2 regions of the Sphingomonas sp. Marseille-Q8236 genome follow, and region 1 is predicted to be linked to the other one. Evidence: predicted binding sites of a transcription regulator. Region 1 holds the regulator's gene; the other holds the start of a gene.
What was found. Region 1 encodes LexA, which represses DNA repair genes until DNA is damaged. Its sites were predicted from a motif close to GTTCCNCNCTTGTTCT; they were not measured.

Region 1 (15,702 bases):
CCCGGACGTGCTCGCGATCACCGGCGCGCATGAATATGAGCAGGTGGTCGAGGCGGTCCACGCCGCCGCGCCCGCCAACCTGTCGCCCTATATCGACCTGATCCCGGACGCCGGGCTGAAGCTGACCCCGCGCCATTACAGCTATCTGAAGATTTCCGAGGGCTGCAACCACCGGTGCAGCTTCTGTATCATCCCGTCGCTTCGCGGCGACCTGGTCAGCCGCCGCCCCGACGCCATCCTGCGCGAGGCGGAGAAGCTGGTCGCGGCGGGCACGCGCGAGTTGCTGGTCATCAGTCAGGACACCTCGGCTTATGGCATCGATATCCGCCGCGAACCGCGGATGTGGAAGGGGCAGGAGGTCGTGCCGCACATGACCGACCTGGCCCGCGAACTGGGCAAGATCGCGGCCCCAGTGAACGGTTGGGTGCGGCTGCACTATGTCTATCCCTATCCGCATGTGGATCAGGTGATCCCGCTGATGGCGGAAGGGCTGGTGCTGCCCTATCTGGACATTCCCTTCCAGCATGCTGCGCCGTCGGTGCTCCGCCGCATGAAGCGGCCCGGCAACGATGCCAAGGTGCTCCAGCGCATCCACCAGTGGCGCGACATCTGCCCCGATATCGCCATCCGCTCGACCTTCGTCGTCGGCTTCCCCGGCGAGACGGAGGAGGATTTCGAATATCTGCTCGACTGGCTCGACGAGGCGCAGCTCGACCGGGTCGGTGCCTTCCGCTTCGAGCCCGTCGAGGGTGCCGCCGCCAACGCCCTGCCCGATCACGTCCCCGAGGAGGTGAAGGAAGAGCGTTACGCGCGGATCATGGAAAAGACCGCCGCCATCTCCGCCGCCAAGCTGGCCGCCAAGGTCGGCCGCACCCTGCCCGTCATCATCGACGCGGTGGACGAGGAAGGCGGCGCGACCGGCCGGTCCCAGGCCGATGCACCCGAAATCGACGGCGAGGTCTTCCTGCGCGATGCCGCCCATCTCTCGGTCGGCGATATTGTGTCCGTCGAGATCGAGGATGCCGACGAGCACGATCTCTATGGCGTGCCTGTCATGGGGAACGGATAGGCTTTACGACAACCCGGGCGGGGCCGGGTGGTACAGATCCCGAACCACTCGCCCCCCAACCGTTCGCATCGCGCGACGTCGGGATGCCGTCCCGTGGCCTTCGACTTCGCTCGGGCTGAGCGAAGTCGAAGGCCACGCCCCCACCCTCCAACGCGCCCGTTGCACCGCCCCCGCAAACCTGCTTCCTTGGGGCGCATGAGATACCCCCATTTGCTGGCGGCGATCGCGTTCATCGCCCCCGCCCCGCTGCTCGCCCAGGCGCTGACCCCGGCGGAAACCCAGAAGATCGATACGCTGGTGACCAGGACGCTGGCCGATACCGGTGTCCCGTCCGCCTCGATCGCGGTGGTGCGCGGCGGCAGGATCGTGCTTGCCAAGGCCTATGGCAAGCAGTTCGAGGGACAGACCGGACCTGCCGACCCGAAACTCCCCTATCAGATCGCCTCGGTGTCGAAGCAGTTCACCGCCACGGCCGTCCAGTTGCTCACCGATGACGGCAAGTTGTCGCTTGACGACAAGGTCGGCCAATATATCCCCGGCATTACCGGTGGCGACACGATCACCATCCGCCAGTTGCTCAGCCACACCTCGGGCCTGCGGGACTATTGGCCGCAGGATTACAGCTTCAAGGCGATGGCGACCCCCACCACGCCGCAGGGGATCGTCGACCGCTGGGCTAAGGCGCCGCTCGACTTCGTGCCCGGCGCGCAGTGGCAGTATTCCAATACCGGCTATGTCGTCGCGGGCATGATCGTCGAGAAGGTGTCGGGCCAGCCGCTGTTGGACTTCCTCCAGGCACGGGTGTTCCGTCCGCTCGGCATTCGTGCGGTCGATCAGGACAAGGCGGTCGGCCCCGGCTTTCCGCAAGGGTATCTGCGACACGCGCTCGGCCCCGTCCGCGTCGAGACGCCCGCCGCGTCCGGCTGGCTCTACGCGGCGGGAGAATTGTCGATGTCGCCGCAGGATCTGGCCAAATGGGACGTGGCCCGGATGAACCGCACGCTGCTTCCGGCCAAGCTGTGGGACGAGCAGGAGAATCCGGTCAAGCTGACCGACGGGTCCAACACCAATTACGGTCTGGGTGTCGGGGTCGGCTCCGACAATGGCCGCCGCTTCGTCGAGCATAGCGGCGAGGCGGTCGGCTTCCTGACCGAGAATATCGTCTACCCGGATGACAAGGCTGCCGTGGTGGTTGCGGTCAACGCCTGGTTCGCTGATGCGCAGGGACGGATCGCCAAAGGCATTTCGGAAATCGTCCTGCCCGCGCCCCAGGCCAGTGCCGAGGACGCCGCCGCGCTCGACCGCGCCAAGCGCGTCTATACGCAGCTTCGGACGGGCAGTCTCGACCGCACGCTGCTGACCGAGGATGCGGCCTATTATTTCACGCCCGCGACCATCGCCGACTATAAGGCCAGCCTGTCTCCGCTGGGCGCGCCGACCAAGGTCGAGCAGGTCGGGCGCACGCGCCTGCGCGGCGGTTTCGTCAACCGCTCCTACCGGGTCACCTATCCGACGCGGTCCTTGCGGATCAGCACCTATGCCGAACCCGGTGCCGGCGGAAAGATCGAGCAATTTCTGGTGAGCCCTGTCGAATGATGGACTTTTCTTCGCTGCTGCAACCCGATCGCGGCCAGCCCGCCCGGTCGGTCACGCTCCTGGCGCCCGGAGGCTTCGACGCCTGGCTGACCCGCCAGCCCGCCACGGTCCGCGCACTGGCATCGGCGCAGGCATTCACCGCCAGGCCCAATAGCGTCCTGCTATTTCCGGACGGCGATGACATTGGGGTCGTCGCGGGCGTGACCGACCCCGCCTCCCCTTGGGCGCTCGCCAAGCTGGCCGAAACCCTGCCGGAAGGCAGCTATCGCCTCGACAGCGCGGACGTCGGCGCGAACGCGCTGGGCTGGCTTCTGGGGCAGTATCGCTTCACCCGCTATCGCAAGGCGGAGAATGCGGGCGCGCGGGTGCTGCTGACCCGCGATGTCGGCCACCGGGAGGAGGTGATCCGCATCGCTGCCGCCACCGCGCAGGTCCGCGATCTGGTCAATACCGGCGCGGGCGATCTGGGCCCCGCCGAACTCGAAGCCGAAGCCACCGCGCTGGCGCGTGCGCATCAGGCCGAGCTACGCGTGACGGCGGGCGACATGCTGGCGCGCGATTATCCCATGGTCCATGCGGTCGGGCAAGCGGCGACGCGGGAGCGGTCGCCCCGCTTGATCGAACTCCATTGGGGCAACCCCGCCCATCCCCGCATCGCGATCGTCGGGAAGGGCGTGAGCTTCGACACCGGGGGCCTCGACATCAAGCCGTCCGCCGGAATGCGGCTGATGAAGAAGGATATGGGCGGCGCGGCGCATGCGCTGGCGCTGGCCGGTCTGGTGATGGCGGCGAAGCTGCCGGTGCGACTCCACCTGCTGATCCCGGCGGTGGAGAATGCGGTGTCGGCCGCGTCCTTCCGCCCCGGAGACGTGCTGAAGACACGAAAAGGCCTGACGGTCGAGAACACCAACACGGATGCCGAGGGTCGCCTGATCCTGGGCGACGCTCTTACTCGTGCGGGCGAGGAGAAGCCCGAATTGATCCTCGACTTCGCCACACTGACCGGCGCGGCACGGGTCGCGCTGGGCCCCGATCTGCCGCCTTTATTCACCGATGACGAGGCATTGGCAGCGGAACTGCTGGCGGCGGGTGTGGCGGAGGAAGACCCGGTCTGGCGGCTGCCGCTCTGGGATGGCTATGACGAGATGTTGAAGTCCGACATCGCCGACATGGTCAATGCCCCCGATGGCGGCTTTGCGGGTGCGATCACCGCCGCGCTGTTTCTGCGGCGCTTCGTGCCCAAGGATACGGCCTGGGCGCATCTCGACGTGTTCGCCTGGCGGCCTTCGGCCAAACCGGGGCGGCCCAAGGGGGGCGATGCCTACGCGCTGCGGGCAGCCTATCGGATGTTGAAGGGGCGCTATTCAGGGACTTGAGGCGAGGTTCGGGGCGTGCGCTTCGACTTCGCTCAGCGTGTACGGCGGTTGGAATAATCCCTCGCTCCGTCCAGCCTGAGCGCCGTCGAGGGCCACGCCCGACCGCACCGCAAAATCACAGCCCCGCCGCCGCCTCGATGATCGGTACGAACTTGGCCGCCGTCAGACTGGCGCCGCCCACCAGCGCGCCGTCAACATTCTCGACCGCCAGCAAGGTTGCGGCATTGTCGCCAGTTACCGAGCCGCCATAAAGGATACGGACTTCGTCGGCCGCATCGCCGATCAGCATCCGCAGCTTGGCGCGCGCGATCGCATGGATGCTCGCGACTTCGTCCACGGTCGGCGTCCGCCCCGTGCCGATCGCCCAGCGCGGCTCATAGGCGAGCGTGAACCAGCTGCCGTCCGCATTATCGGGCACCGACTTCTCGATCTGCGCCTGCACCACGCGCTCGGCACGACCGGCATTGCGCTCCGCTTCCGTCTCACCACAGCACAGGATGACGTTCAGTCCGTTGCGATGCGCCGCCGCCGCCTTGGCCCAGGCGTCCTGGCTGGTCTCCCCCTGATCCGCGCGCCGTTCCGAATGGCCCACGATCGTGAAGCGCGCGCCCGCCTCCTTGACCATTCCCGCCGAGACGCAACCGGTATGCGCCCCCGAATCACGGTCGTGCACATCCTCCGCGCCGATCGCCAGGCCCGGCTCCCGCTCGGCGGCGGGGGCGATCAGCGTGAAGGGCACCGCCATCGCCACATCGACACCGGGAGCCGCTTCCGCCGCGCGGGCGATAGCGTCCAGTTCGATCAGAGCAGCGCGCGAGCCGTTCATCTTCCAATTGCCCGCCACCAATTTGCGCCGTGCCATATTCAGGCTCCCATTGAGTCGTGTGTTTTACGTGTTCAACATCGATAGCGTATCGTGGCGTCCGCACAAGCTTGATGCGGGCGCGACTGCCCCCTAAAGCGGGCACGTTTTTATTCCTTGCCGATCGGTCGTCCATGCTCAGCTTCTTCCGCCGGATCATCAATTCGAAGGCCGGCGTCATCGTGACCTTCATCGTGCTCGGCATCATCGCCATCGCCTTTGCGGCGGGCGACGTGTCGAACATCGCCGGAATGGCGGGCGGGCTGACCGGGTCGGACGTCGCCAAGGTCGGCGATGCGAAGGTCACCGCCAACGACCTGCGCACCGCCGCGCAGAACGAGGTCGCGGCCTATCGCCAGGAACAGCCCACGCTCGACATGGCGCAGTTCGTGGCGGCCGGCGGCTTCGAAGGGGTGCTCCAGCGCGAGATCACGGGCCTGTCGCTCGAACAATTCGGCAGGGAGCAGGGCATGGTCGTGTCGCGGCGTCTGGTCGATGGCCAGATCGCCTCGATCCCCGCCTTTCGCGGCCCCAATGGCCAGTTCGATCCGGCGCTGTATCAACAGCTTCTGGCGCAGCGCAAGATGACCGACGCGCAGGTCCGCACCGACATCGAGCGGACGACCTTTGCCCAGCAGCTGACCGTCCCCACCATCGGCGCGACCCAGTTCGCGATGCAGATGGCGCTGCCCTATGCTTCGCTGCTTCTGGAAAAGCGCACGGGCGAGGTCGGCTATATCCCGACCCGTCTGGTGCCCGCAGGCCCTGCCCCGACCGATGCCGATCTGCAGACCTTCTATCAGCGTAATGTCCAGCGCTATACGCTGCCAGAGCGCCGCACCGTCCGCTACGCGCTGGTGACCCCCGCCGCCGTCGCGGCGAGCGCCACGCCGAGCGAGGCGGAGATTGCGCGCTATTATCAGACCAACCAGACGCGCTACGCCGCGACCCAGAAGCGCGACGTGACCCAGGTGATCGTCGCCGATCAGGCCGGTGCCAATGCCCTGGCCGCCAAGGCGAAGTCGGGCACCTCGCTCGCCGATGCGGCGCGTGCCGCCGGGCTGGAGGCCTCGACGCAAAAGGGAGTCGAGAAGGCCGCCTATGCCGCGCAAAGCTCGGCCGCCGTGGCCGATGCGGTGTTCGGCGCGGGCCAGGGCGCGGTGGTCGGCCCGGTTCGCGGCACGCTGGGCTTCGTCGTGGCGAAGGTCGACGCGATCACTCAGGTGCCGGGCAAGACGCTGGCGCAGGCGCGTCCCGAGATCGTCGCCGAGCTGACCAAGCAGAAGCAGGCCGCCGCCCTTGGCGAAATGCGCAATACGATCGAGGATGCGCTGTCGGGCAACGCGACCTTTGACGAGGTAGTGGCCGACCGCAAGCTCCAGGCGCAGACGACGCCCGCCGTCACCGCGCAAGGCGCCGCACCCGACGCGCCCAGCTTCCAGCCGACGGCGGAACAGCGCGCGATGATCACCGCCGCGTTCACCGCAGACGAAGGCGATGCGCCGCAGATCGTGCCGATCGGCCAGGATGGCGGCTTCGCGGTCGTCGGCGTCGGTCAGGTGCAGCGCTCCGCCCCGCGTCCGCTGGCGCAGGTGCGCCAGCAGGTGCTGGCCGACCTGAATGCCGACCGTGCCCGCGCCGCCGCGCGCAAGCTGGCCAATGCCGTGCTGGCCAAGGTGAACAAGGGCATGCCGATGGCGCAGGCGTTGAAGGAAACCGGGCTCGCGACTCCGCCGGTCCGTCCGATCGCGGCGTCGCGTCGTGACCTGGCCGCCGCGCAGAACACCCCTGCCGCGGCGCCGCTCGCGCTGCTCTTCTCGATGCCGCTAAACAAGGCGCGCACGCTGGAGGCGCCGCAGAATGAGGGTTGGTACATCCTGCGCGTGACGAACATTGAGGCGGGGAACGCGGCCGGCAACGATGCCGCGATCCGCGCCGCGCGCGCCGATATCGGCCGCCTGATCGGCCGCGAATATGTCTCGCAATTCGCCCGTGCGGTTCGCGACGTGGTGGGTGTGAAGACCGATCCCAAGGCGGTGGCCAAGGTTCGTGCGGAACTGTTGAATAATGGCGGCAATTGAGGCGAACGCCGCCCGCGGCGCGGTAGAACGGTTGAAGGCCGGGCAGCCGCTGCTGATCTGGCGGCGGCAGATCGCCGACACCGAAACGCCGGTGGCGGCGGCGCTCAAGCTGATCGAGCCGGGGCGCGGCGACTATCTGCTCGAATCGGTCGAGGGCGGCGCGACGCGCGGACGGTATAGCCTGATCGGCCTCGCCCCCGATCTGGTATTCCGGGCGCATGGCCATGACGCCGCGATCAACCGCCATTGGGCGACCGACCGCGACGCGTTCGAGCCGTGCGCGCAACCGACGCTGACCGCCCTGCGCAATCTGGTCGCCGAATGTCGCGCGGATGTGCCTGATGGACTTCCCTCCGCACTCGCCTGCCTGGTCGGCTATTTCGGCTATGAGACGGTCGGACTGGTCGAGGACCTGCCTCAGCCGGAGGCCGATCCGCTAGGCCTGCCCGATATGATCTTCGTACGGCCAACCGTGATCCTGGTCTTCGACCGGCTGGCCGACGCACTCTATCTGGTCGCGCCGGTCTGGCCCGATGCGGCACGCGATGCCGAACGGATGATCGCCGAAGCGGAGGACCGGCTGGACGCGACCGCCGCACGGCTGGCGACGACCACGCTTCCACTCGCCTTACGCGCGGACCTGCCCGAGCCGGCTTATGAGCCCGCCCTGCCGCCGGGCCGCTATGCCGAGATGGTGGCGCGCGCGAAGGACTATATCGTCGCGGGCGACATATTTCAGGTGGTGCTGGCGCAACGCTTTTCCGCGCCCTTCGCACTGCCGCCGTTCGAACTCTATCGCAGCCTGCGGCGGATCAACCCTTCGCCCTTCCTCTATCATCTCGACCTGCCCGGCTTTTCGCTGATCGGGTCGAGCCCGGAAATCCTCGTCCGCGTCCGCGACGGCGAAGTCACCATCCGGCCGATCGCGGGGACCCGTCCGCGTGGGCGTACCGGGGCCGAGGATGCGGCCAACCGCGACAGCCTGCTCGCGGATCCCAAGGAGCGTGCCGAGCACCTGATGCTGCTCGACCTAGGCCGGAACGATGTCGGTCGCGCAGCATCGGCGGGCAGCGTTCGGGTGACCGATAGCTATACGGTCGAATTTTATAGCCATGTCATGCACATCGTCTCCAACGTCGTCGGTCGCTTGGCCGAGGACAAGGATGCGCTGGACGCTCTGTTCGCGGGCTTCCCGGCGGGCACGGTCAGCGGCGCGCCCAAGGTCCGAGCCTGCCAGATCATCGCCGAACTGGAGCCTGAGCGGCGCGGCGCTTATGCGGGCGGCGTCGGCTATTTCTCGCCCGATGGGTCGATGGATTCGTGCATCGTGCTCCGGACCGCCGTGGTGAAGGACGGGACCATCCACGTCCAGGCGGGCGCGGGGATCGTCGCCGATAGCGATCCGGCTTATGAGCAGCGCGAATGCGAAGCCAAGGCGGGCGCGATGCTCGCCGCCGCCCGGGATGCGGTCGCGCGGGCAGGCGAAGGGGGTTTCGGACAGTAAGTCTCTTACCTTCGTCCTTCCTACCCGCTCGTCACGCCTATCCTCCCTCTCGATGAGAGAGGGAGGAAAGCACGAAGCGCCGGATGGGAGACGAGGCTCGGTCTATCGCCGCCCGCGATCTCCTCAATCCCCGTCGGCGGGAGGCGGCGTCTGCTCCGCGCGGCGGGCGCGACGTTCGTCGGCGAACTGGCGGTTCCAGGTCATGCTGCATCCGCTCTGGCCGCCCGTACCGACCGGCGAGCATGTGTCGGGGATGCCGCCCGCCACGCGTCCGACCTGATCCATCGTCGCGGCGCGGTTGACCCAGCTCTGGTTCTGCGCGGGGATCGGCTTGTCGTCGCGCAGGCCCTTGGGGATGCGATAGGGCTCGTCGTCCCGGCCGCAGACCACGACTTCCTCGGCCGTGCTTTCGGGACATTTCTGATCGCCGGTCAGCGTCACCTGCCGCACCCGCTTGGGCGGCTGGCCGGTCGCGGCTTGCTGATCCTGGGTGGCCTGCTGGGCGAACGCCGTGGCCGGGGTCAGCAACAGGGCAGCAATCAGGGCGGCTCGAACCATGGCAACGGGACTCCTTTGAGACTTTAACGTCGGACGTGGCGCATGGCTCCACGCTGAACGGTTCGCCCAGACGACGCCATTCGGGCGAAATTACGGCCATGTGTCGCAGACGCGAGGGGGCCGACCTTCCCCATGCGTCACGCAGACGTTGCACCGCCCGCGCGATCGGCTATGGCGGTTCCATGATCCTGGTCGTCGACAATTACGACAGCTTCACCTGGAACCTCGTCCATTATCTTCAGGAATTGGGCAGCGAGGTGGAGGTGGTCCGCAACGACGCGATCTCGGCGGGCCAAGCGCTCTCGTCGGGGGCGCAAGCCTTTCTCATCTCTCCCGGCCCCTGCACGCCGACCGAAGCGGGCGTCAGCCTGGACCTGGTTGAGGCGGCGGCCGATGCGGGCCGTCCGCTGCTGGGCGTATGCCTGGGCCATCAGGCGATCGGGCAGCATTTCGGCGGGCTGGTGGAACGCGGGGGGCTGATGCACGGCAAGACCTCGCCGGTCCATCATGACGGGACGGGGCTGTTCCGCGGCCTGCCCTCGCCCTTCACCGCCACGCGCTATCACTCGTTGATCGTCAACGACGTGCCGGACAGCCTGGTGGTCAACGCCCGCGCGGAGGATGGCACGGTCATGGGCTTCCGCCACCGGACCCTGCCCATTCATGGCGTCCAGTTCCACCCGGAAAGCATCGCCACCGAATATGGCCATGCCATGCTCGCCAATTTCCTGCGCGAGGCGGGAATCGCGCACGACCTTCCCGAGCGGCTGCGTCCGCCCGCCGAGACGGCGGCGTGACCACCATCGCGCTCCTCCCCGATCCCGTCAGCCCCTTGTCACGCGAGACGGCGCATGCTGCCTTTGCCGACATTCTCGACGGGCGCGCGGATGAAGAGGCGGTCGCCGATTTCCTGACCCGGCTGGCCGAGCGCGGCGAGACCTCGATCGAGATTGCGGAAGCGGCACGCGCCATGCGCGAAAGGCTGATCCCGATCGAGGCGCCATCGGGCACTATCGATGTGTGCGGCACCGGTGGTGACGGGCATCATACGCTCAACGTCTCGACCGCCGTCTCGCTGGTCGTCGCGGCACTGGGCGTGCCGGTCGCCAAGCATGGCAACCGCGCGGCCTCGTCCAAGGCGGGCGCGGCGGACACGCTGGAGGTGCTGGGCCTCGACATGGAGCGTGCCGGACAGGTGGCGCAGGCGAGCCTGGGCGACATCGGCATCGCCTTCCTCTTCGCCGCCAACCACCATCCCGCCATGGCGCGCATCACCCCGATCCGGCGGCGGATCGGGCGACGGACGATCTTCAACCTGATGGGCCCGCTCGCCAACCCCGCGCATGTCGGGCGACAGTTGATCGGCATCGCCCGTCCCGACTATGCCACCGTCTATGCCGAGGCGCTGGAGCAGCTCGGTGCGGAGGCGGCTCTGGTCGTCTCGGGCGAGGAAGGGCTGGACGAGCTGTCCGGCGCAGGTTCCAGCATCGCGGTGTCGGTCGGCGCCATCGAAGCGCCCGCCACGATCACGCCAGAGGATGCCGGGCTGCCCCGTCACCCGATCACCGCCATTCGCGGCGGCGACGCCCGGCACAATGCCGAAGCGCTTCGCCGCCTCCTCGCCGGAGAGCCGGGCGCGTATCGCGACGCCGTTCTCCTCAATGCCGCCGCCGCCCTGATGGTCGCCGGGCACAGCGCCGATCTGGCCCAGGGGGCCGTGGCCGCTGCCCGCGCGATCGATACCGGGGATGCTGCGGCGCTCCTCGACCGATGGATAGCCTACCGATGACGATGCTCGACCGCATCCTGGAAACCAAGCGCGCCGATGTCGCCGCGCGCAAGGCGACGATGTCGCTCGCCGATCTGGATGCCAAGATCGAAACCGTTTCCGCCCCACGCGGCTTTCGCGCCGCCCTGGACGCCAAGACCGGCCACGCGCTGATTGCGGAGGTCAAGAAGGCGAGCCCGTCCAAGGGCCTGATCCGCGAGGATTTCGATCCCCCCGCCCATGCCCGCGCCTATGAGGCCGGGGGTGCGGCCTGCCTGTCGGTACTGACCGACGAGCGTTGGTTCCAGGGAGCGGACATATTCCTGGAACAGGCGCGCGCCGCGGTGTCGATCCCGGTGCTGCGCAAGGATTTCATGGTCGATCCTTGGCAAGTGCATGAGGCACGCGCGCTGGGTGCCGATGCGATCCTGATCATCGTCGCTGCACTGGACGATGGTCAGATGCAGGAGATCGAGGCCGCCGCGATCGAATGCGGAATGGATGCGTTGGTCGAGGTACACGACGCCGCCGAAATGGAGCGCGCCGCCCGGTTGAAGTCGCGGCTGATCGGGGTGAACAATCGCGACCTGCGCGACTTCTCCGTCGATTTCCAGAGGACCTATGAACTGGTCGGCCGCGCGCCGGAAGGTTGCACCTTCGTCGCCGAAAGCGGTCTGGCGACACGCGCCGACCTCGACGCGATGGCCGAGCATGGCATCCACTGCTTCCTGATCGGCGAGGCTCTGATGCGTCAGCATGATGTCGAGGCTGCCACGCGTGCACTGATCGGATGACCGGCCTCACCCACCTGGACGATAGCGGATCGGCTCGCATGGTCGATGTCGGAGCGAAATCGGTGACGGCGCGGCAGGCCGTGGCGAAGGGCCGCATTACCATGGCACCCGAAGCCGCCGCCGCCATTGCGGCGGGCAGCGTCCAGAAGGGCGATGTGCTGGCCGTCGCACGCATCGCGGGGATCATGGCCGCCAAGAAGACCAGCGACCTCATCCCGCTCTGCCATCCCTTGCCGCTCAGCAAGGTCGAGATCGATCTCGTGCTGGAGGCGGATGGCGTCACCGCCACCGCCACCGCCGCGACGGCGGGGCAGACGGGGGTGGAGATGGAGGCGCTGGCGGCTGTGTCGGTCACGCTGCTGACCGTTTATGACATGGCAAAGGCGCTGGATAAGTGCATGGCGATCGGCGATATTCGCCTGGTGTCGAAGACCGGCGGCAAGTCGGGCGACTGGCACGCCTGACGCCGGGAACGACGATCGGCCGCGAAACGTCCTTGGGCCAACAGGAGTGACCGTCATTCTTCTACCCGTCGCCGAAGCCCAGCAGCGTCTGATCGCGCTCGCCACCGATCGCCCGATCGTCGACCTCCCCTTGCGACAGGCCGCGGGCCGTTGGGCAGCACGTGACGTGCTGGCGGCGCGAACCCAGCCCGCCAGCGACCTGTCGGCGATGGACGGCTATGCGATCCGCTTCGCCGACATGCCTGGGCCTTGGACGGTGATCGGCGAAAGTGCCGCTGGACGTCCCTTCCCCGACAGCATCGGGCCGGGCCAGGCGACCCGCATTTTCACCGGCGCGGCCATGCCGCCCGGCGCCGATGCCGTGCTGATCCAGGAGGAAGCCGGCCGCGACGGCACGATGCTGATCCTGACCGGCGAAGGTCCCGCGCATCCGGGCCGCAATGTCCGCCGCCGGGGTCTCGATTTCTCGTCGGGGGACCGGCTGATCGCCGCGGGCCAGCGACTGACCCCCGCGCGGATCGCCGTCGCAGCGACCGGCGGCCATGGCACCCTGCCCGTCCGTCCGCCGGTCCGCGTCGCCATCGCTGCGACGGGAGACGAACTCGTCCCGCCGGGAATGGGCGACCCTGCCGCGCTCCCCGAATCGAACGGCGTCATGCTCGGGGCGATGCTGGCCGACCTGCCGGTGGAGATCATCGACCTCGGCATATTGCCCGACAATTTGGAGCACCTGCGCGACGCCTTTGCGGGGGTGCGCGCCGATCTGCTTGTCACCACCGGCGGCGCGTCGGTGGGCGATCACGACCTGGTCCAGCCCGCGCTGAAGGCGGCGGGGGGAAGCATCGATTTCTGGCGGATCGCGCTACGCCCTGGCAAGCCGATGATGGCAGGGCGGCTAGGCGAGACGGTGGTGCTCAGCCTGCCGGGTAATCCGGTATCCGCCTTCGTCACCGCGACCCTGTTCGTCCGCCCGCTGATCGCACATATGGCGGGCCCCCCCCCGCCCTCCCCCCCCCCCCCCCCCCCCCCCCCCCGCGCCGATCCCCGCGATCCTGGGCGAGGATCTGCCCGCAATGGACCCAGGATCGACTATCTTCGCGCCGCGATGATCGACGGGCGCGTCCATGCCGCGGCGATCCAGGACAGTTCGATGCTGCTGACTTTGGCACGGTCGACCTGCCTGGTGATCCGTCCGCCTCATGCTCCGGCGGCGCGCCAGGGCGACTCGGCGGAAATCCTGATGCTCGCTTGACGCAAGCCCAAACGTTCCATATAAGTTCCACGTCTGTTCTGGACGGAGGATCGCGATGCTCACCGCAAAGCAGCATGAGCTTGTCTGCTTCATCAATGACCGTTTGAAGGAAACCGGCGTGTCGCCGTCCTTCGAGGAGATGAAGGAGGCGCTGGACCTCAAGTCCAAATCGGGCGTCCACCGCCTGATCTCCGCGCTGGAGGAACGCCATTTCATTCGTCGCCTGCCCAACCGCGCCCGCGCGCTGGAGGTGTTGCGGATGCCCGATCGGCCCGAAAAGCCGGTAACGGCTTCGGCTCCCGCTTCGGACAATGTCCGCAGTCCCTCGGTCCGTCCGCTGGCCGAGCCCGCCAATGACGTGGTCGAAATCCCGCTTCACGGCCGGATCGCCGCCGGTCTTCCTATCGAGGCGTTCGAGGGCAGTTCCACTCTGGCCGTGCCCGCTGCGCTGTTGGGTTCGGGCGAGCATTATGCGCTGGAAGTCTCGGGTGATTCGATGGTCGAGGCGGGCATTCTGGACGGCGACTATGCGCTGATCCGCCGGACCGATGTGGCGCGCGATGGACAGATCGTCGTCGCCTTGATCGATGATTCGGAGGCGACGCTCAAATATTTCCGGCGAGAGGGCTCGATGGTCCGCCTCGACCCGGCCAACCGTGCTTATGATCCTCAGCGTTATGCGCCCGCGCAGGTGCGGGTGCAGGGCAAGCTGTCGGGCATCCTGCGCCGCTACGATTGAGGGCGGCTCGCCGGATCGGCAGCGGCCTCCACCCAGGGGTGACGGTCGCCCGGCTGGCGGACCATATCGACTCGCGGTGGGTCGAGCCGGATCGCCAGCCCGCCCGTCCCTCGTAATGCGGGGGCGTCCAGTTTCAGCCAATGTGGGTGACACGCGGCGGGCAGACGGCGATCCGCGATGACGATGTCCATGTGGGAGCATAACGCGATCAGGTCGTCCCATGGCACGGCATAACCGCTACGGGTCGCGGCGACCTGCCAGAGACGTCTGCCCCTTGCGATCCGGGTCACGCACATGTCCTGCCCGCACCGCGCGCCCGGCTGATCGGCGAGAGCCTGTGGCTCCGCATCGGAGCCGCCCATTTCCGAAAGGGTCGAGCGCATATAATCGCCCGCACGATCGCGCAAAAGGGCAACGCCCTTGCCGGTGGACACCGCGACATGGCGGCCATCACCCGTGACGATCAGGTCCGGCGCCGGTGCCGCCAACATCGCGGCAAAACCCATGGCTAGAATCGGCATTCCCGACCAACGCCAGCCGGTACGCCATAGCGCCACCCATAGTCCGCCCCCGAGCGCCGCCGCAAAGGCCCAGACGGGCGCGACTGGCAAAGCCACCACGGCGCCGGGCATGGCCGCGACATGATGGGCGAGCGCCAGCAGCAAGCTAAGCGATCTCTCCAACATCCACCAGAAGGGCGCGCCCAGGCCCAGCGGCTCCAGAAGCAGCGCCATCATTTCCAGCGGCATCGCGACGAACGTCGTCCAGGGAATGGCGACGATATTCGCCATCGCACCGTAAAGCCCGGCCTTGTGAAAGTGGAAGATCGCGATGGGCATCAACGCCGCCTCGACCACCAGCCCCGTCACCAGCAACGCCCCCAGATGGCGCAGCATCGACCATCGCCAGTCCGGATGCGGGCCGAACCAACGTCGCATCGCTGCATGATCGTGAAGCGCGACGATGGCCGTGATCGCGGCGAAGGATAGCTGGAAGCTCGCCCCCACCAACGCCTCGGGCCGGAAGACCAGCACGATCAACGCCCCGGCCGCGACGAGGCGCAACGTCATCGCCTCCCGCCCCAGCGCCAGTGCGGCGAGCACCAGCATCGCCGCAACGCAGGACCGAATCGTCGGCACCTCGGCGCCGGTGAGCCAGGTATAGCCGATCGCCGCCAAAGCCCCCGCCGCCGCGCCCACCAAGGGCAAACGCACCCGAAGCGCCAGCCAGGGCCATAGCGCCAGCAGCCGCACCGTCAGCACCATCACGATGCCGACGACCGCCGTGATGTGCAGCCCGCTGACCGACAGCAGATGCGCCAACCCCGCGCGGCGCATCGCCTCAGCATCACCGCCATCGATCGCCCCGACATCGCCCGTGGCGAGCGCAGCCGCGATCCCGCCCGCGCTGCCCGCGATCCGGGACGTGATACGCGCCGACAATTGTTGACGAAGTCCCATGGTGTCGGGGGCGGGTTGCATTACTCTCACCGGCGCAAAGCCGCGCCCGGTCGCGCCGATCCCCTGAAACCAAGCCGCCCGTGCAAAGTCATGGCCACCGGGGGCGACAGGCCCGGCCGGCGGCATCAGACGGGCGCGAAGGCGTATGCGGGCCCCTGCCCCCAGTCCGGCGACCGCAT
Region 2 (15,702 bases), 620 kb from region 1:
ACCGGGCGCGCCATCCGGCCTTTCCCGGCACGGTGTGCGGCGTCGTCTATCAGGGGATGGAGCGGGCGCATTGCCAGTTCAGCTTCGTCTGCGATGGCGCGCTGGCCCGCAGGCCCTCGGTGGACGGTTGGGCGCGGGCGGCCCGGATCGCCGCCTCGGCCTTGTCGGGCAACGTGTTCGCCGCGATCGGGCTTGCCACCCATTACCATACATTCGCGGTCGCCCCGTCCTGGAACCGGGCGATGGTGATGACCGACATGGTCGGCGCGCATCTGTTCCATCGGTGGAAGGGGTATTGGGGCACCGCCGCGGCGATGAACCGGGCCTATAGCGGCGGGGAAGTCCTACCAATCCCGCCCGCCACCGACAGCAAGGCGGCGACGGCGAGTGGCGCGCCTTCACCCGATCCCAAGGCACTGGCCGTTCCCCCAACGCTCGCGATAAACGCCAGCGTCGCCGCTCCGCCCGCCCCGCACGGCAGGACAAGCGCGCCCTCGCCAGATGCGACCAGTGGTACGGTCATCAGTGACCGGCTGGCCCGGTCCGGCGAGATACTCGACAAGTGGAAGGATAGCGGCCGCCCGATCGAGCGGCCGGACGGACCGCGCCCTAGCTTGGCGGGCGCGCCCCCCGTCACCGATCAACGGCGGTGATGACGGTCGAAGCGGTCATGCTTTTCGAAGCGGACCTGACGGCTGAGCACCGCATAGCGGCGGTCGAGATCGCTGCGCTCCGATGCGCTCAGCCCGCCGCCCGAACGGCGATAGCGATATTCGAGCTGGCTGAGATCGCGCAATTGCGAACGCAGGCGAACCGCCTCACGCCGGTCCAGCGCGCCCGAGCGAATGCCCTGATCGATCCGCGTCTGGAGCCGGCCCTGGCGCTGGGCGATCGGGGTCCAACGCTGCGCATCGGCGACCGACGGAACGGCGATGGTGGCGAACCCCAAGCCTGCGAGAATCATGGCCTTCATGACGTTACTCCCATTACAAAGCGGGCGATTACTGGCCCGAACGCAAAAATGGGGGGCGGTGATCGCAGAGCTGTCCCAATCACTTAACGAAAGTGTCACCAAGTGTCGCAAGTGCGCGAGCTTCGTTCATCTTCACTCGGCAGGCAGCGCGCCACAGTTGCAAGCCTACCCGATTAACGGACACGCTGGTCGGCTTGCCGTGCCCATGGACTGGATCGCCGCACCCCATAAAGAGGGGCCGGTCCGTCGCGTCCGAATGGAGGCGACAAACCGACCCGTTTCCTCATACGCCGACCGGCTCAGCGGCAGCGCACATTATTCCGCTCGATCGCACGTCCGGCCAGTGCGCCACCAGCGGCGCCCAGCAGCGTACCGAGCGTCTGCGAGCCACCCGAGGTGATCGCAGCGCCCAGCGCACCACCCGCGATCCCGCCGACGATCAGGCCGGTGGTGCCGTCGTTGCGGCGGCAATAATAACGGCCGTCCTGCCCGACATAGACACGGTCGTTGCGCCCCAGGCGCCGCTCGCGATAGCGCTGATTATCGACATAGTAGCGGTCGGCATAATAGCCGCCATAAGCGGGATCGGGGCGGTTATAGTCATAGGCGTAACGCGGTCCGCCGAAGTCGCCGCCGCCATAGGTGGAGCATCCGGAAACCAACGTCGCGGCTGCAACCAGACCGAGTGTCATTGCACGCATTGCATCCTCCCTCATGGGTCGTGCGGGGAGAATCGCTCGGTCGCGCGAAAAGTTGCGATACGTTAAATATGGCCTACGGATCGTCCCAAAGGGCTTGGGATTCGCTTCGCTCAGGCGGCGTGACCGTGGCGTTGGGACTGCCGGTCCGAGCCACCCTTCACCCCAGCCGTCTTCGGCCCAAGCGAAGGCGAAGGCCTTGAGACCACCGGTCCCATGGCCCCGAAACGCTATTCGGCCGCCTGCGCCTGTCCCTTATCGAGCAACGGCTTGAGATACTTGCCCGTAAAGCTGCGCGGTTCGGCCGCGACGACTTCAGGGGTGCCGACCGCGACGATCTCGCCGCCCTTGACGCCGCCTTCGGGGCCCAGATCGACGATCCAATCGGCGGTCTTGATGACATCGAGATTATGCTCGATCACCACCACCGTATTGCCTTGCTCGACCAGCGCATGCAGCACTTCGAGCAGCTTGCGCACATCCTCGAAGTGAAGCCCCGTGGTCGGCTCGTCGAGGATGTAGAGCGTGTTGCCCGTCGCTCGGCGCGAGAGTTCCTTGGCAAGCTTCACCCGCTGCGCCTCGCCGCCCGACAGGGTGGTCGCCTGCTGGCCGACCTTGACGTAACCCAGCCCCACCTCGACCAGCATCGCCATCTTGTCGCGGATCGGCGGCACCGCCTGGAAGAATTCGGCGGCGTCCTCGACCGTCATGTCGAGCACATCGGCGATCGAGTGGCCCTTGAACTTCACCTCCAGCGTCTCGCGATTGTAGCGCGCGCCGTGGCAGACGTCACAGGTGACATAGACGTCGGGCAGGAAGTGCATCTCGATCTTAAGGACGCCATCGCCCTGGCACGCCTCGCACCGGCCGCCCTTGACGTTGAAGCTGAACCGGCCGGGCTTGTACCCGCGCGCCTGCGCCTCGGGCAGCCCCGCGAACCAGTCGCGAATCTGGGTGAAGGCGCCGGTATAGGTGGCCGGGTTCGACCGGGGCGTGCGGCCGATCGGCGACTGGTCGATGTCGATCACCTTGTCGAGATGTTCGAGCCCGCTGATCTTTTCATGCTTGCCCGCCAGGATGCGCGCGCCGTTGAGCGTCCGCGCGGCGGCGGCATAGAGGGTGTCGATGGTGAAGCTCGACTTGCCCGACCCCGACACGCCCGTGATGCAGGTGAAGGTGCCGAGCGGAATGCTCGCGGTCACGCCTTGCAGGTTGTTGGCGGTCGCCTTGTGCACGGTCAGCTTCTTGCCCGATCCCTTGCGGCGCTTGGCGGGCACCGCGATCTCGCGCGTACCGTTGAGGTAATCGGCGGTGATGCTGGTCTTGGACTTGAGCAACTGCTTGAGCGTGCCGTGCGCGACGATCTGGCCGCCATGCACGCCCGCCCCCGGCCCCATGTCGATGACATAATCGGCGGTGCGGATCGCATCCTCGTCATGCTCGACCACCAGCACGGTGTTGCCCAGGTCGCGCAACCGCCGCAGCGTCGCCAGCAACATGTCGTTGTCGCGCTGGTGAAGCCCGATCGACGGCTCGTCCAGCACGTACAGTACGCCCGACAGGCCCGAACCGATCTGCGACGCCAAGCGAATCCGCTGGCTCTCGCCACCCGACAGCGTGCCGCTGGTCCGGTCGAGATTCAGGTAATCCAACCCGACATTGTTGAGGAAGCCCAGCCGCTCGATGATCTCCTTCAGGATCGGCTGCGCGATGGCACGCTGCTGGTCGGTCAGATGCTCAGGGAGTCCGGTGAAGAAGGCCAGCGCATCGACCACCGACAGCCGCGTCGCGTGGCTGATGTCCTGCATCGCGATCTTGACCGCCCGCGCCTCGGGCTTCAGCCGTGCGCCGTGGCAGACTTCGCAGGGCTGCGACGACTGATAGTTGGACAATTCCTCGCGCATCCAGGCGCTCTCGGTCTGGAGCATCCGGCGGTTGAGATTGCCGATCACGCCCTCGAACGGCTTCTTGACGTCGTAGGACTTCTTGCCGTCGATGAAGGTCAGCGTGACCGCCTTGCCCTTTGTGCCGTGCAGGATCACCTCCTGCACCTTGGGGTCGAGGTCCTTCCACGGCGTCTCCAGCGAAAAGCCGAACTCGCGCGCGAGGCTGCCCAGCACCTGCATATAATAGGGGCTGGGCGGATTGGACTTGGCCCAGGGCACGACTGCGCCCTTCTTGATCGACAGCTCGTGATTGGGGACGACCAAGTCTTCGTCGAAGATCAGCTTTTCGCCCAGGCCGTCACAGGCCGGGCACGCCCCCTGCGGCGCGTTGAACGAGAAGAGGCGCGGCTCGATCTCGGAGATGGTGAAGCCGGAGATCGGGCAGGCGAATTTCTCCGAGAACACGATCCGGCCATCGGGCGCATTGTCGCCCAGCACCGCCGACTTGGGCGTGTGCGGCTCGACCGGATCGGCGGGATCGACATAGGCCAGGCCATCGGCCAGCTTCAGCGCGGTCTCGAAACTGTCGGCAAGGCGCGTGGCGATATCCTCGCGCACCACCAGGCGATCGACCACCACCTCGATGTCGTGCTTGAACTTCTTGTCGAGCGCGGGCGCCTCGTCGATCTCGTAGAGCTGGCCGTCGATGCGGACACGGGTGAAGCCCGCCTTCTGCCACTCGGCCATTTCCTTGCGATACTCGCCCTTACGGCCGCGCACGACGGGCGCGAGCAGATAGAGGCGCGTGCCCTCGGGCAGCGTCATCACCCGGTCGACCATCTGGCTGACCGTCTGCGCCGCGATCGGTTCGCCGGTGGCGGGGCTGTAGGGAATGCCGACGCGCGCCCAGAGCAGGCGCATATAGTCGTAAATCTCGGTGACCGTCGCCACGGTCGAGCGCGGATTGCGGCTGGTCGTCTTCTGCTCGATCGAGATGGCGGGCGACAGTCCCTCGATATGGTCGACGTCCGGCTTCTGCATCATCTCCAGGAACTGGCGCGCATAGGCCGACAGCGACTCGACATAGCGGCGCTGCCCCTCGGCATAGATGGTGTCGAAGGCGAGTGAAGACTTGCCCGACCCCGACAGGCCGGTGATCACCGTCAGCGTGTCACGGGGAATGTCGATATCGACATCCTTGAGATTGTGCTCGCGCGCGCCGCGGACGGAAATCTTAGTCAGCATAGGGCGGGTTCTACTTCTGTTCCGGGATAAATGCCAGAGGCGAGATAGGAAGCGAGGCTCTCACTTTCGAGAGCCGAGACTTGCGGTAACGTACGGCAATCGCCCATGATCCCGGCCGGGGCATGGGGATTGCACTTCTCGATGGCTCCATGTGATATAGTATCACATCCTGTTTGTGGAGACCTTCCATCTTGTCGAAGACCCTGCATCTGTCCGCGCTGTTGCTGCTCGCCGCCGGTACGACCCCGGCATTCGCGCAAAAGGCGGAGAAGACCGAAACCAAGACGACGACTACCGAGAAGAAGGACGACGAGGCCAAGCGCCCGCCCCTCCCCGACGACAAGACGATCACCCAGACCGCGCGGATCGGCGGCAGGGTCGTCAGCTACAAGGCGACCATCGGCAAGATTCCGGTGCGCGACGACAAGGGCAAGGAGATCGGGCAGGTCGTCTACACCGCCTATACCGTGCCCGGCGGCGATGTGCGGCGGCCGGTGACCTTCGCATTCAATGGCGGGCCGGGTGCGTCGTCGGTCTATCTCAACATGGGCGCGGTGGGGCCGAAGCGGGTGCCGTTCGGTGCGCAGGGCGATGCCCCCTCCGACGCGCCGATTACGACCGACAATCCCAATAGCTGGCTGGATTTCACCGATCTGGTATTCATCGATCCCATCGGCACGGGGTTCAGCCGCAGCCTGGTTGACGAGGCGGAGACGAAGAAGGCCTTCTACGCCAACGATCCCGACATCAAATATCTGTCCAAGGTCGTCTATGACTGGCTGGTCAAGGAAGGGCGGTTGCGCTCGCCCAAATATGTGATGGGCGAAAGCTATGGCGGCTATCGCGCACCGCGCATCGCCTATGAGCTTCAGTCGCAGATCGGCGTCGGGGTGAACGGGCTGGTGATGGTGTCGCCCTATCTCGATCCTGCTTCGGGCGATGACGCGACGGCGCTGTCGCCCTTGCCGTGGATGATCGACCTGCCCTCTATGGCGGCCGCGCAGCTGGAGCGGCAAGGCAAGCTCAATGCCGAGTCCATGGCCGGCGTCGAGGCCTATGCGCGCGGCGATTACCTCCGCGATCTGATGCGCGGGCGGTCGGACACGCAGGCCGTCGACCGTCTGGTCACGCGGGTGTCGGAACTGACCGGGCTTGACCCGGCGCTGGTGCGCAAGCTGGGCGGGCGGGTCGATACGCGCACCTATCTGCGGGAAATCCACCGCAACGATTCTACGATCGGCAGCATCTACGACTCAAACGTCACCGCCTTCGACCCCTTCCCCTGGTCGTCGCAGCAGCGCTCGAACGACCCGTTGCTCGACTCGCTGATCGCCCCGACGACCAGCGCGATGGTCGATTTCGTGACGCGCGAAGTGGGTTGGAAGACCGACGCCCGCTATCATGCGCTGTCCTATGAGGTGAACAGCGCCTGGGATCGCGGAAAGCCCGACGACACACCCGTCACCGACCTGCGCAAGGCGATCGCCAACGATCCCAAGATGAAGGTGATGATCGTCCATGGCTGGGACGACCTGTCCTGCCCCTATTTCGCGTCTCGACTGATCGTCGACCAGATGCCGAGCTATGGCGTGGCGCAGCGTGTGCACCTGAACGTCTATCCGGGCGGGCACATGTTCTACAGCCGCTCGGACAGCGGCGCGGCATTCCGGCGCGATGCGATGGCGATGTACGGGGGGTGAGTCTCCCACCTCTGCGGAGACATATCCACCGCCGTTCACCCTGAGCGCGGTCGAAGCCCACGCCCCGTCTGGCGCCTCAAGCCAACCCGCGCTAACACGCCAACCGTATACGAAACGGAGCGAATAGCATGGCAGGAATGATCGGGGGATCAACGGCGGAGCGCGAACTGGCGAGCCTGTCGCTTTGGGCGAACCCCGCTCCGGTCATCACGTCGGAGGAGCGCGCACAGAGGCTGGCCCGTGCGCGCGAATTGATGGGGCAGATGGGGGCCGATACGCTGCTGATCGGCGCGGGTGCCAGCTTGCGCTACTTTACCGGTGTCGCCTGGGGCGCGACCGAACGGCTGGTAGCGATGCTGTTGCCGATCGCGGGCGATCCGGTCTTCATCTGCCCGGCCTTCGAACTCGGGTCTTTCGAGGCGAGCCTGGCCATCCCCGCGACCGACATCCGGCTGTGGGAAGAGGATGAAAGCCCCTCCGCACTGGTCGCCGATGCCTTGACGGCGGCGGGCGCGAAGACATTGGCGATCGACCCGGCCATGGCGTTCCTGTTCGTCGAGCGTATCCGCGCCGCCGCGCCGGGCGTGGCGCTGGTCGATGCCGGACCGGTGGTCGATGGCTGTCGCATGATCAAGTCGGCGGCCGAAATCGCGCTGATGAAACAGGCCATGGCAATGACGCTGGAGGTCCACCGCCGCGCCGCGCGCATCCTGCACGAGGGCATTCGCGCGTCCGAGGTGATCCGCTTCATCGACGCGGCGCACCGGGCGCTGGGAGCGTCGACGGGCAATTATTTTTGCGCGGTGCAGTTCGGCCGCTCGACCGCCTTTCCGCATGGCTTGCCGCAGGACGATGTGCTGCGCGACGGCGATGTGGTGCTGGTCGATACCGGCACGCTGATCGACGGCTATCATAGCGACATCACCCGCACCTATGCGTTCGGCGATGTCGGCGACGAGGTCCGTCGCATCTGGGATATCGAGAAGGAGGCCCAGGCCGCCGCCTTCGCCGCCGTCCGGCCGGGCGTGCCGTGCGAGGCGGTCGATTACGCCGCGCGGGCGGTTTTGGAGCGCGCCGGGCTCGGTCCCGATTACCGTCTGCCCGGCCTGCCGCATCGCACCGGGCACGGCATCGGCCTGTCGATCCACGAGCCGGCCTATCTGGTGCGCGGCGACCGGACGCCGCTGACCCCCGGCATGTGCTTTTCCAACGAGCCGATGATCGTCGTACCGGAGCGTTTCGGCGTACGGCTGGAGGATCACTTCTACGTCACCGAGACGGGCGCGGCGTGGTTTACCGAGCCGCAGCCCGCGATCGACGATCTCGGGTAAGGCGTGACCCCGGCTGAGGCCGGGATTGGTTCACGCGAAGACGCGATGCCGCGAAGGATTTTGTTCGCGCGGAGACGCGGAGGCGCGAAGATGATCGCCCGCGCGGCAGCGCTCTGGGATCAGCAACGTATGGAGATTGGAGGGCCGCTGGCGCGGCGAGTCCCTCCGTCTCCGCGCCACCGCGCGAACCTCTTCTTCGCGCCCTCGCGCCCTCGCGCGACGATCGCCTCAAACCACGGTGAACCCGGCCCAGAACGGGTCCTCGCGATCGATCCAGATCGTGTTGAACCCGGTCGCGATCGCCGAGCCCTGGATCGACGGCACGATTGCGGCCTGACCGCCCAGTTCGGTCGCTTCCTCGACCCGGCCGATGAAGCGGCTGCGGATATAGCTTTCGTGGACGAAGCGGTCACCGACGCGCAAGCGCCCCTTGGCCGCCAGATGCGCGAGGCGCGCCGAGGTGCCGGTGCCGCAGGGGCTGCGATCGATCGCCCGCTCGCCATAGAAGACCGCGTTGCGCCCATCGGCATCCTCGGCCGAGGGCTTGTCCGCCCAGAGCACATGGCTAACCCCCCGGATCGAGGGTTCGAGCGGATGCACCGGCTCGAACTTCTCGCGAACCAACTCGCGGATCGTGCGGCTGAGTTCGACCAGCTTCGACGCGCCCAGATCGTCCAGCCCGGTATAGGCCCCCTGCGGCTCGACAATGGCGTAGTAGTTGCCGCCATAGGCGACATCCAGCGTCAGCGGCCCGAAGCCCGGCACGTCGATCTCGATCCCCTCGGCCGCCAGATAGGCGGGGACGTTGCGAATGCGGACGGCGGTGACTTTTGCGCCTTCCTTCTCATATTCGATATGGATGGTGCCGGCGGGCACTTCGACCTTCAGCTTGCCGGGTTCGCGCGGGGTGATGAGCCCATGTTCCAGGCCGAAGGTGATCATCCCGATCGTGCCATGCCCGCACATGGGCAGGCAGCCGCTCGTCTCGATGAACAGTATCGCGGCGTCGCTATCGGGCTCGCAAGGCGGATAGAGGAAGCCGCCCGACATCATGTCATGCCCGCGCGGCTCGAAGCACAGGCCGGTGCGGATCCAGTCGAACCGCTCCAGAAAATCTAGCCGCCGCTCGGCCATGGTCGATCCGCGCAGCAGCGGTGCGCCGCCCGCCACCAGCCGGACGGGATTGCCCGCGGTGTGGCCATCGATGCAGAAAAAGGTATGGCGGATCGTAGGTGACGTCATCGGGATTCCCTTGCTGTAAATTCCGTATACGATATGACCCACCCCATGCCCAAGTCCGAAAATCACGCTAGTCCCTCGGATCGTCGCAGCGCCATCGTCGTGGGCGGCGGCGTCATCGGCACCACCACCGCGCTGGCCCTGCAACGCGCCGGTTGGGCGGTGACGCTGATCGAGGCGGAGGACAGCCCGCGCGCCGCCTCTTGGGGCAATGCCGGCCATATCGCGACCGAGCAGGCAGAGCCCATCGCCTCGCCCGCCATGGTACGCGGTTTCGCCAAACGGCTGTTCTTTCGCGGCGGCGCGCTCGCCCTGCCGCCGCGCGAGATCGCGACCTGGCTGCCCTTCTCGCTGCGCCTCCTGAAAGCGGCCCGGCCCGCCCGGTACGAGCGCGCGCACGAAGCGCTGGCGGGGCTGCTCGCCCAGGCCATGCCCGCATGGCAGCGTCATGTCGCCGCGCTCGGTGCGCCGGATCTGCTGCGTCCTGACGGCCATGTCGTGCTCTGGGAAACGCCGGAGAGCGCCGCGCGCGGCTTGGCGAACTGGCAAGCGGCCGACACCGGCACCGCGCGCTTCCGCTCGCTGACCGAAGCGGAGTTGGACGACTGGCGGACCCGAGTCCGCGCGCCCATCGCGGGCGGCATCCGCTTCGAGGGCAGCGGCCAGATCGCGGACCCGACCCGCCTCGCCGAAATCGCGACCGCGCGCTTCCTGGCGGACGGCGGCACCCGCATCGTCGCCCGCGTCGAGACGATCGGCGACGGCGAGGTCCGCATGACCGACGGCCGCGGCCTATCGGCCGACCAGATCGTCGTGACGGCGGGCGTGGCGAGCGCTGCCCTGCTCCGTCCCTTCGGCCTGAGGGCCCCGATCATCGCAGAGCGGGGCTATCACCTTCAGACCGGCCCGAACGTCGACTGGCCCGCCGACCTGCCTCCGGTGGTGTTCGAGGACCGCTCGATGATCGTCACCCGCTTCGCCGGGGGCTTACGCGCCGCCAGCATCGTCGAATTCGCCCGCGCCGAGGCCAAGCCCGATCCCGCCAAGTGGAACCGCCTGCGCCACCACATCGCGGCGCTGGGCCTGCCGATCGGCGAGGACGCCAAACCCTGGATGGGCGCCCGGCCTACCCTGCCGGATTACCTGCCCGCGATCGGCCGGGTGCCGGGGACGCGGGGGGTGTCCTATGCTTTCGGGCACAATCACTTGGGGCTGACGCTCGCGCCGATTACCGGCGAGTTGGTGACGGCGATGCTGGATGGGGCCACGCCGTCCATGCCTCTGAACGCTTTTGACCTGGCGAGATTTGTCTGAACCCGCGCGACCAACGCGGCATGCTCTTTTTTAAAGAAGCAATCGTGATCCTAGCTTACCAGCGTTTCCCAGATAGCGCGTAAGATGACAAAAAGCAGAATTGCCATGCCAACCACCCCTGCGGTCACGTAAAGACCGACACTCCACCAAAACAAGAAGGGCCGACCATATCTTGTGATCGGCTTGAACGGTCGCCTCGTAGGGAGTTCGTCATTCAGCCACGCCGGGATGAGGTGAAAAGCACTTACAAATAGCAGCCCGCCAGCTGCCAAAATATCTTGTCGCATTCATCCGCCCCTTCTCCCCTCTTATACTACCAAAGGCTGCGAACGTCAGCGTAGGATGACGCCAACTCGATACCCCGCCCCCCTCGACATCCCGCCCCCATCCGCTATCGGTTAACCACAGCGCATCGGGGGAGCGGCGACCGGGTCCGTGCAGATCAAGCGGCTTCGCATTTCGGGTTTCAAGAGCTTCGTCGATCCGGCCGATCTGGTCATCGAACCGGGGCTGACCGGTGTTGTCGGGCCCAATGGCTGCGGCAAGTCGAACCTGCTCGAAGCGCTGCGCTGGACGATGGGTGAGAACAGCGCGCGGTCGATGCGCGGCGCTGGCATGGAAGACGTGATCTTCGCGGGCACCGCCACCCGCCCGCCGCGCGACTTTGCCGAGGTCACCATCCTGGCCGAACGCGACGGCGACGAGACCGAGATCGTCCGCCGGATCGAACGGGGCGCGGGCTCCGCCTATCGCATCGACGGGCGCGACGTGCGGGCCAAGGACGTGGCGCTGCTCTTCGCCGATGCCGCGACCGGTGCCCATTCGCCCGCGCTGGTCAGCCAGAACCGAATCGGCGCGGTCATCGCCGCCAAGCCCGCCGAGCGCCGCGCCATGCTGGAGGAGGCGGCCGGTATTGCGGGCCTGCACGTCCGCCGCCGCGATGCCGAGTCGAAGCTGCGCGCGACCGAGACGAACCTGACCCGGCTGGACGAGGCGATCGCCGACCAGGATGCGCGCATCGCGACGCTGCGGCGACAAGCGCGGGCGGCGGAGCGCTATCGCCTGCTCTCCGACCAAATCCGCGTGGCCGAGGCGCGGATGATCTTCGCCCGCTGGCGCGACGCGGCCGAAGCGGCGACCACCGCCAAGACCGAGGCCGAGGCCGCCGAACGACAGGTGGCCGAAACCACCGCCGCCGAACGCGCCGCCGCCAAAGCGCAGGAGCAGGCGGTCGCGCAGGCGGCCAGGGCGCGCACCGCGTCGCTAGCTGCACGGGATGGCTTGAGCGAGGTCGGCCATGCCTTGTCCCGTGCGCGCGACCGGCGTCATGGCCTGCAACGCCGGATCGAGGAACTGGCGGGCGCGCGGACCCGGATCGGCGAGGATCGCGCGCGCGAGGATGCGCTGGCGCATGACGCCGCCGCCGCCATCCAAAGGCTAAACGAGGAATGCGAGGATCTGGAGGCGCGCATCGCCCATGCGGTGCAGGCCATGCCCCGGCTCGACGCGCTGCTGGCCGAGGCGGAGACGAAGAACCGCGATGCCGAGGTCGCGCTGGCCCGTGCGCTGTCCGCCCAAGCCGCCGAAGCAGCCGAGCGCCGGATCGCGGAGGCCGCCCTCGCCGCCGCCCGCGCCCGCCATGCCCGGGCCGAGCGCGACGCCCGATCCGTCGCCTCCGCCATCGACGCGCTGCCCGACATGGCCGAGCAGGACGCGGCGCGCGAGGCGGCGATCGCGACCCAGCTTGCCGCACGGATCGACGCCGACAAGGCGCGCGCCGCCCTGGGCTGGGCCGAGGAAAGCGAACGCACCGCCGCGGGCGAACGCGATGCGGCGGAGACCGCAAGGGCGCAGGCCATCGCCGCGCTGGCCGCGTTGCAGGCCGAGATGACGGCGCTGACCCGCGCGACCGAGCGTAAGGGGGGCGACCGCCTGCTCGACGAGGTGCAGGCCGAACCGGGCTTCGAACGCGCGCTGGCGGCGGCGCTGGGGGACGAACTAGATACACCGCTGGCCGACTGGCACGGATCGCCCATCGCGGCGGACGATCCTCCCGCGCCGGTCGGGACGCTCCGGCTGGGCGAGCGGATCGCGGCGCCCCCGGCGCTCGCCCGGCGGCTGTCGCAGATCTTCCTGGTCGAGGCGGATTCGGGTCAGGCGCTGGCGGTCGGACAGCGGCTGGTCACGCGCGAGGGGCGGCTGCGGCGCTGGGACGGCTATGTCGGCGAAGGCGGCGGCGCGGCGGCGGCCGAGCGGATGGAGCGGCGCAACCGCCTGACCGCGCTGGAAGCCGAACGCCCGGCGGCGGAGGCGGCGGTGCAGACCGCGACCGAGGCCAGGACCACCATCGACGACCGGATCGCCCGCGCCCGCGCCGCCGCCGCCAGTGCGCGGACGCTTCATGCCCAGGCCGACGCCGCCCTGCGCGACGCCCAGCGTGCCGAGGACCGGGCGCAGGCGGTGATCGAGCGGCTGTCCGCGCAACGTGCCGACCTGGCTATGCGGGCGGAGCGGATCAGTGCCGAAATGGACGAGGCGCAGGCCGAATGCGTCCGCGCGGAGGCCGCGCTGACCGCACTTCCCGATGGCTCCGCCAGCGCGGCGGAGACGACGCGGCTTCAGGGCGAGACGCAACTGGCCCGCTCGGCGGTCGCGCTCGCCCGATCGGAGCGGACCACGCTGGAGCGCAGCCTTGCCCAGACCCGTGACCGTCTGGCGGCGGCGCGGGCGGAGGCGGAAAGCTGGAACCAGCGTGCCGGGCAGGCGGCGGGGCGGATCACGGAAATGGACACGCGCGCCGCGACGCTGGAGCGGGATGCGGCCGCGCTGGCCGACCGCCCGGCGCAACTGGCCGAGGAGATCGCCAGCCTTGCCGCCGCGCATGACGCGGCCAAGCAGGAGGCGGAGCGGACCCAGGCCGAGGAGGCCGAGACCGAACGTACCCAGCGCGGCGCGGAGGCCGCCCATGCCCAGGCCAACGCGCTTCTGTCGACCGCGCGGGAGGCGCGGGCTGGGGCACTGGCGCGGGTGGAGAATCACGAACTGCGCCGCGTCGAACTGGGCCGGGTCTCGGGCGAGCGCTTCGCCTGCCCCGCGCCGGTGCTGCCCGAGAAGCTGAGCTTCGACAGTGCCGGCGTCGGTTCTCCGCAGGTCGAGGCGGCGGCGCATGACAAGCTGTCCGCCGATCGCGAGCGGATCGGGCCGGTCAACCTCGTCGCCGAACAGGAACTGGCCGAACTGGAGGCCAGCGGCGCGGCCAGTGCCGCCGAACGCGAGGATCTGGTACAGGCGGTGGCGCGGCTTCGCGGCTCGATCGGGCTGCTCAACCGCGAGGGGCGGCAAAGGCTGCTGGCGGCGTTCGAGGCGGTGAACGGACATTTCCAGACGCTGTTCGCGACGCTGTTCGACGGCGGCTCGGCGCATCTGGCGCTGATCGATTCGGACGATCCGCTGGAGGCCGGGCTGGAGATCATGGCGCAGCCGCCGGGCAAGCGGCTCCAGTCGCTGACCCTGTTGTCGGGGGGCGAACAGGCACTGACGGCGGTGGCGCTGATCTTCGGGCTGTTCCTGACCAACCCCGCCCCGATCTGCGTGCTGGACGAGGTCGATGCGCCGCTGGACGATGCCAATATCGATCGCTTCTGCGGGCTGCTCGACCGCATGACGCGCGAGACGGACACGCGCTATCTGATCGTGACGCACAATGCGGTGACGATGAGCCGGATGCATCGATTGTTCGGCGTGACGATGATCGAACGCGGGGTCAGCCGGCTGGTCTCGGTGGATTTGCAGGCGGCGGAGACTTTGCTGGCGGCGGAGTGAGGACGCGTTTCAAAACGCCAACCTGGCGAATCTATGGCCGTTCCCCGGCGAAGGCCGGGGTCCAGTTGCGATGCGCTATCGCAGGCGCGGAGCATTTGCCTCCCCCGCATTGAATAGCGCGCCACCGACTTGGCGGAGTCTGGGCCCCGGCCTTCGCCGGGGTACGGCTGCATCTTCAAAACCTCCGTTCAGCCTGAGCGAAATCGAAGGCCCCACCGCTCACGGCAGCAGGAACGTCCCCTCGATCACCGTGACGCACCCGCCGCCCAGCACCACCCGGTCGCCCACCAGTCGACAGGTCAAACGCCCGCCACGCGCGCTCGCCTGCTCCGCCACGAACGACTCGCGCCCCAGCTTTTCCGTCCAGTACGGCGTGATGACCGCATGCGCCGAACCCGTCACCGGATCCTCATCGATGGCGAAGGCGGGCACGAAGACCCGGCTGACGACATCCGCCTCTCCCTCACCGCCACGCGCGGTCAGGATGACGACATATCGGCCCGCATCGGCCAGTGCGGCAAAGTCCGGCGTACAAGCCCGAACCCTTTCCGCATCGTCCACGACGATAACGGCATAGCCCGCCGGATGACGCAACGTCTCCACGACGCCGTGCACGCCCAAAGCCTCGACCACATCCGGCAGCGCCTCGGGCAACGGCGTACGCTCGGGCAGCGACAGGCTATAGCCCAGCCCGTCACGCGCCACCTCCAACACTCCCGCATGGCGCGTCGCAAACCGCACCCGCTCACGCACGGTATCGGACGACAGCACGACATGGCCGCTCGCCAGCGTGGCGTGGCCGCACATCTCCACCTCGTCGCCCGGCGTGAACCAGCGCAGTTCGAAATCCGCCTCGCCGCCGTCCGCCGGGACCAGAAAGGCGGTTTCCGACAGATTATTCTCCTGCGCGATCGCCAGCAACAAGGCATCGTCCGGCCAGCCGGAAAGCATCATCACCGCCGCCGGATTGCCGCCGAACGCGGCCGAGGCGAAAGCGTCGACCTGCGCGAACGGAATGCGCATCAATAGACCCGCTTGCCGAACCAGTGCGGCGTCACGTCCGCCTCGACCAGCGGATTGTCGGTGTCGACATGGCCTTCGGGATCGAGGTGGATCAGCACCTCCACCTTGGGGAAGGCGCGGCGGAGTGCGCGCTCGACCCCCTCGACAATGTCATGCGCGGCGGCGACGGTCAGCTCGCGCTCCACTTCCATATGGAATTGCGCGAAGTCGTGACTCCCCGAGCGGCGGGTGCGGAAGTCGTGAATGCCCTTAAGCCCCGGCTGGCGCGCGGCGACATCGAGGAACGCGGCGCGCTGGTCGTCGGACCATTCCTTGTCCATCAACTGGTCGATCGCGGTCGAGGACGCCTGGAACGCGCCCCAGGCCAGCCACAACGCGATGGCGATGCCGAAGACCGGGTCCGCGCCGTGCCAGCCGAAATACTGGTCCAGCACCATCGCGACGATCACCGATCCGTTGAGCAGCACGTCC

Region 2: a site for LexA is predicted at 4,810-4,825, ahead of uvrA (excinuclease ABC subunit UvrA). Genes of this name have one in related genera too.

The regions. Positions count from the first base shown of each region.
Region 1 covers NZ_CBCOPO010000001.1:2,466,211-2,481,912, reverse strand. Annotated here, with positions in the region: gene rimO (30S ribosomal protein S12 methylthiotransferase RimO) at 1-1,069, shown strand, start outside; gene ACWPWT_RS11865 (serine hydrolase domain-containing protein) at 1,265-2,665, shown strand; gene ACWPWT_RS11860 (leucyl aminopeptidase family protein) at 2,662-4,041, shown strand; gene tpiA (triose-phosphate isomerase) at 4,157-4,903, opposite strand; gene ACWPWT_RS11850 (SurA N-terminal domain-containing protein) at 5,038-6,984, shown strand; gene trpE (anthranilate synthase component I) at 6,971-8,488, shown strand; gene ACWPWT_RS11840 (hypothetical protein) at 8,612-9,046, opposite strand; gene ACWPWT_RS11835 (anthranilate synthase component II) at 9,229-9,843, shown strand; gene trpD (anthranilate phosphoribosyltransferase) at 9,840-10,835, shown strand; gene trpC (indole-3-glycerol phosphate synthase TrpC) at 10,832-11,608, shown strand; gene moaC (cyclic pyranopterin monophosphate synthase MoaC) at 11,605-12,072, shown strand; gene ACWPWT_RS11815 (molybdopterin molybdotransferase MoeA) at 12,119-13,324, shown strand; gene lexA (transcriptional repressor LexA) at 13,380-14,063, shown strand; gene ACWPWT_RS11805 (ComEC/Rec2 family competence protein) at 14,054-15,702, opposite strand, start outside.
Region 2 covers NZ_CBCOPO010000001.1:1,845,955-1,861,656, reverse strand. Annotated here, with positions in the region: gene ACWPWT_RS08810 (cell wall hydrolase) at 1-653, shown strand, start outside; gene ACWPWT_RS08805 (hypothetical protein) at 641-973, opposite strand; gene ACWPWT_RS08800 (glycine zipper 2TM domain-containing protein) at 1,273-1,674, opposite strand; gene uvrA (excinuclease ABC subunit UvrA) at 1,902-4,802, opposite strand; gene ACWPWT_RS08790 (S10 family peptidase) at 4,994-6,502, shown strand; gene ACWPWT_RS08785 (M24 family metallopeptidase) at 6,631-7,833, shown strand; gene ACWPWT_RS08780 (4-hydroxyproline epimerase) at 8,062-9,075, opposite strand; gene ACWPWT_RS08775 (NAD(P)/FAD-dependent oxidoreductase) at 9,121-10,386, shown strand; gene ACWPWT_RS08770 (chromosome segregation SMC family protein) at 10,822-14,208, shown strand; gene ACWPWT_RS08765 (PhzF family phenazine biosynthesis protein) at 14,428-15,231, opposite strand; gene ACWPWT_RS08760 (cation diffusion facilitator family transporter) at 15,231-15,702, opposite strand, start outside.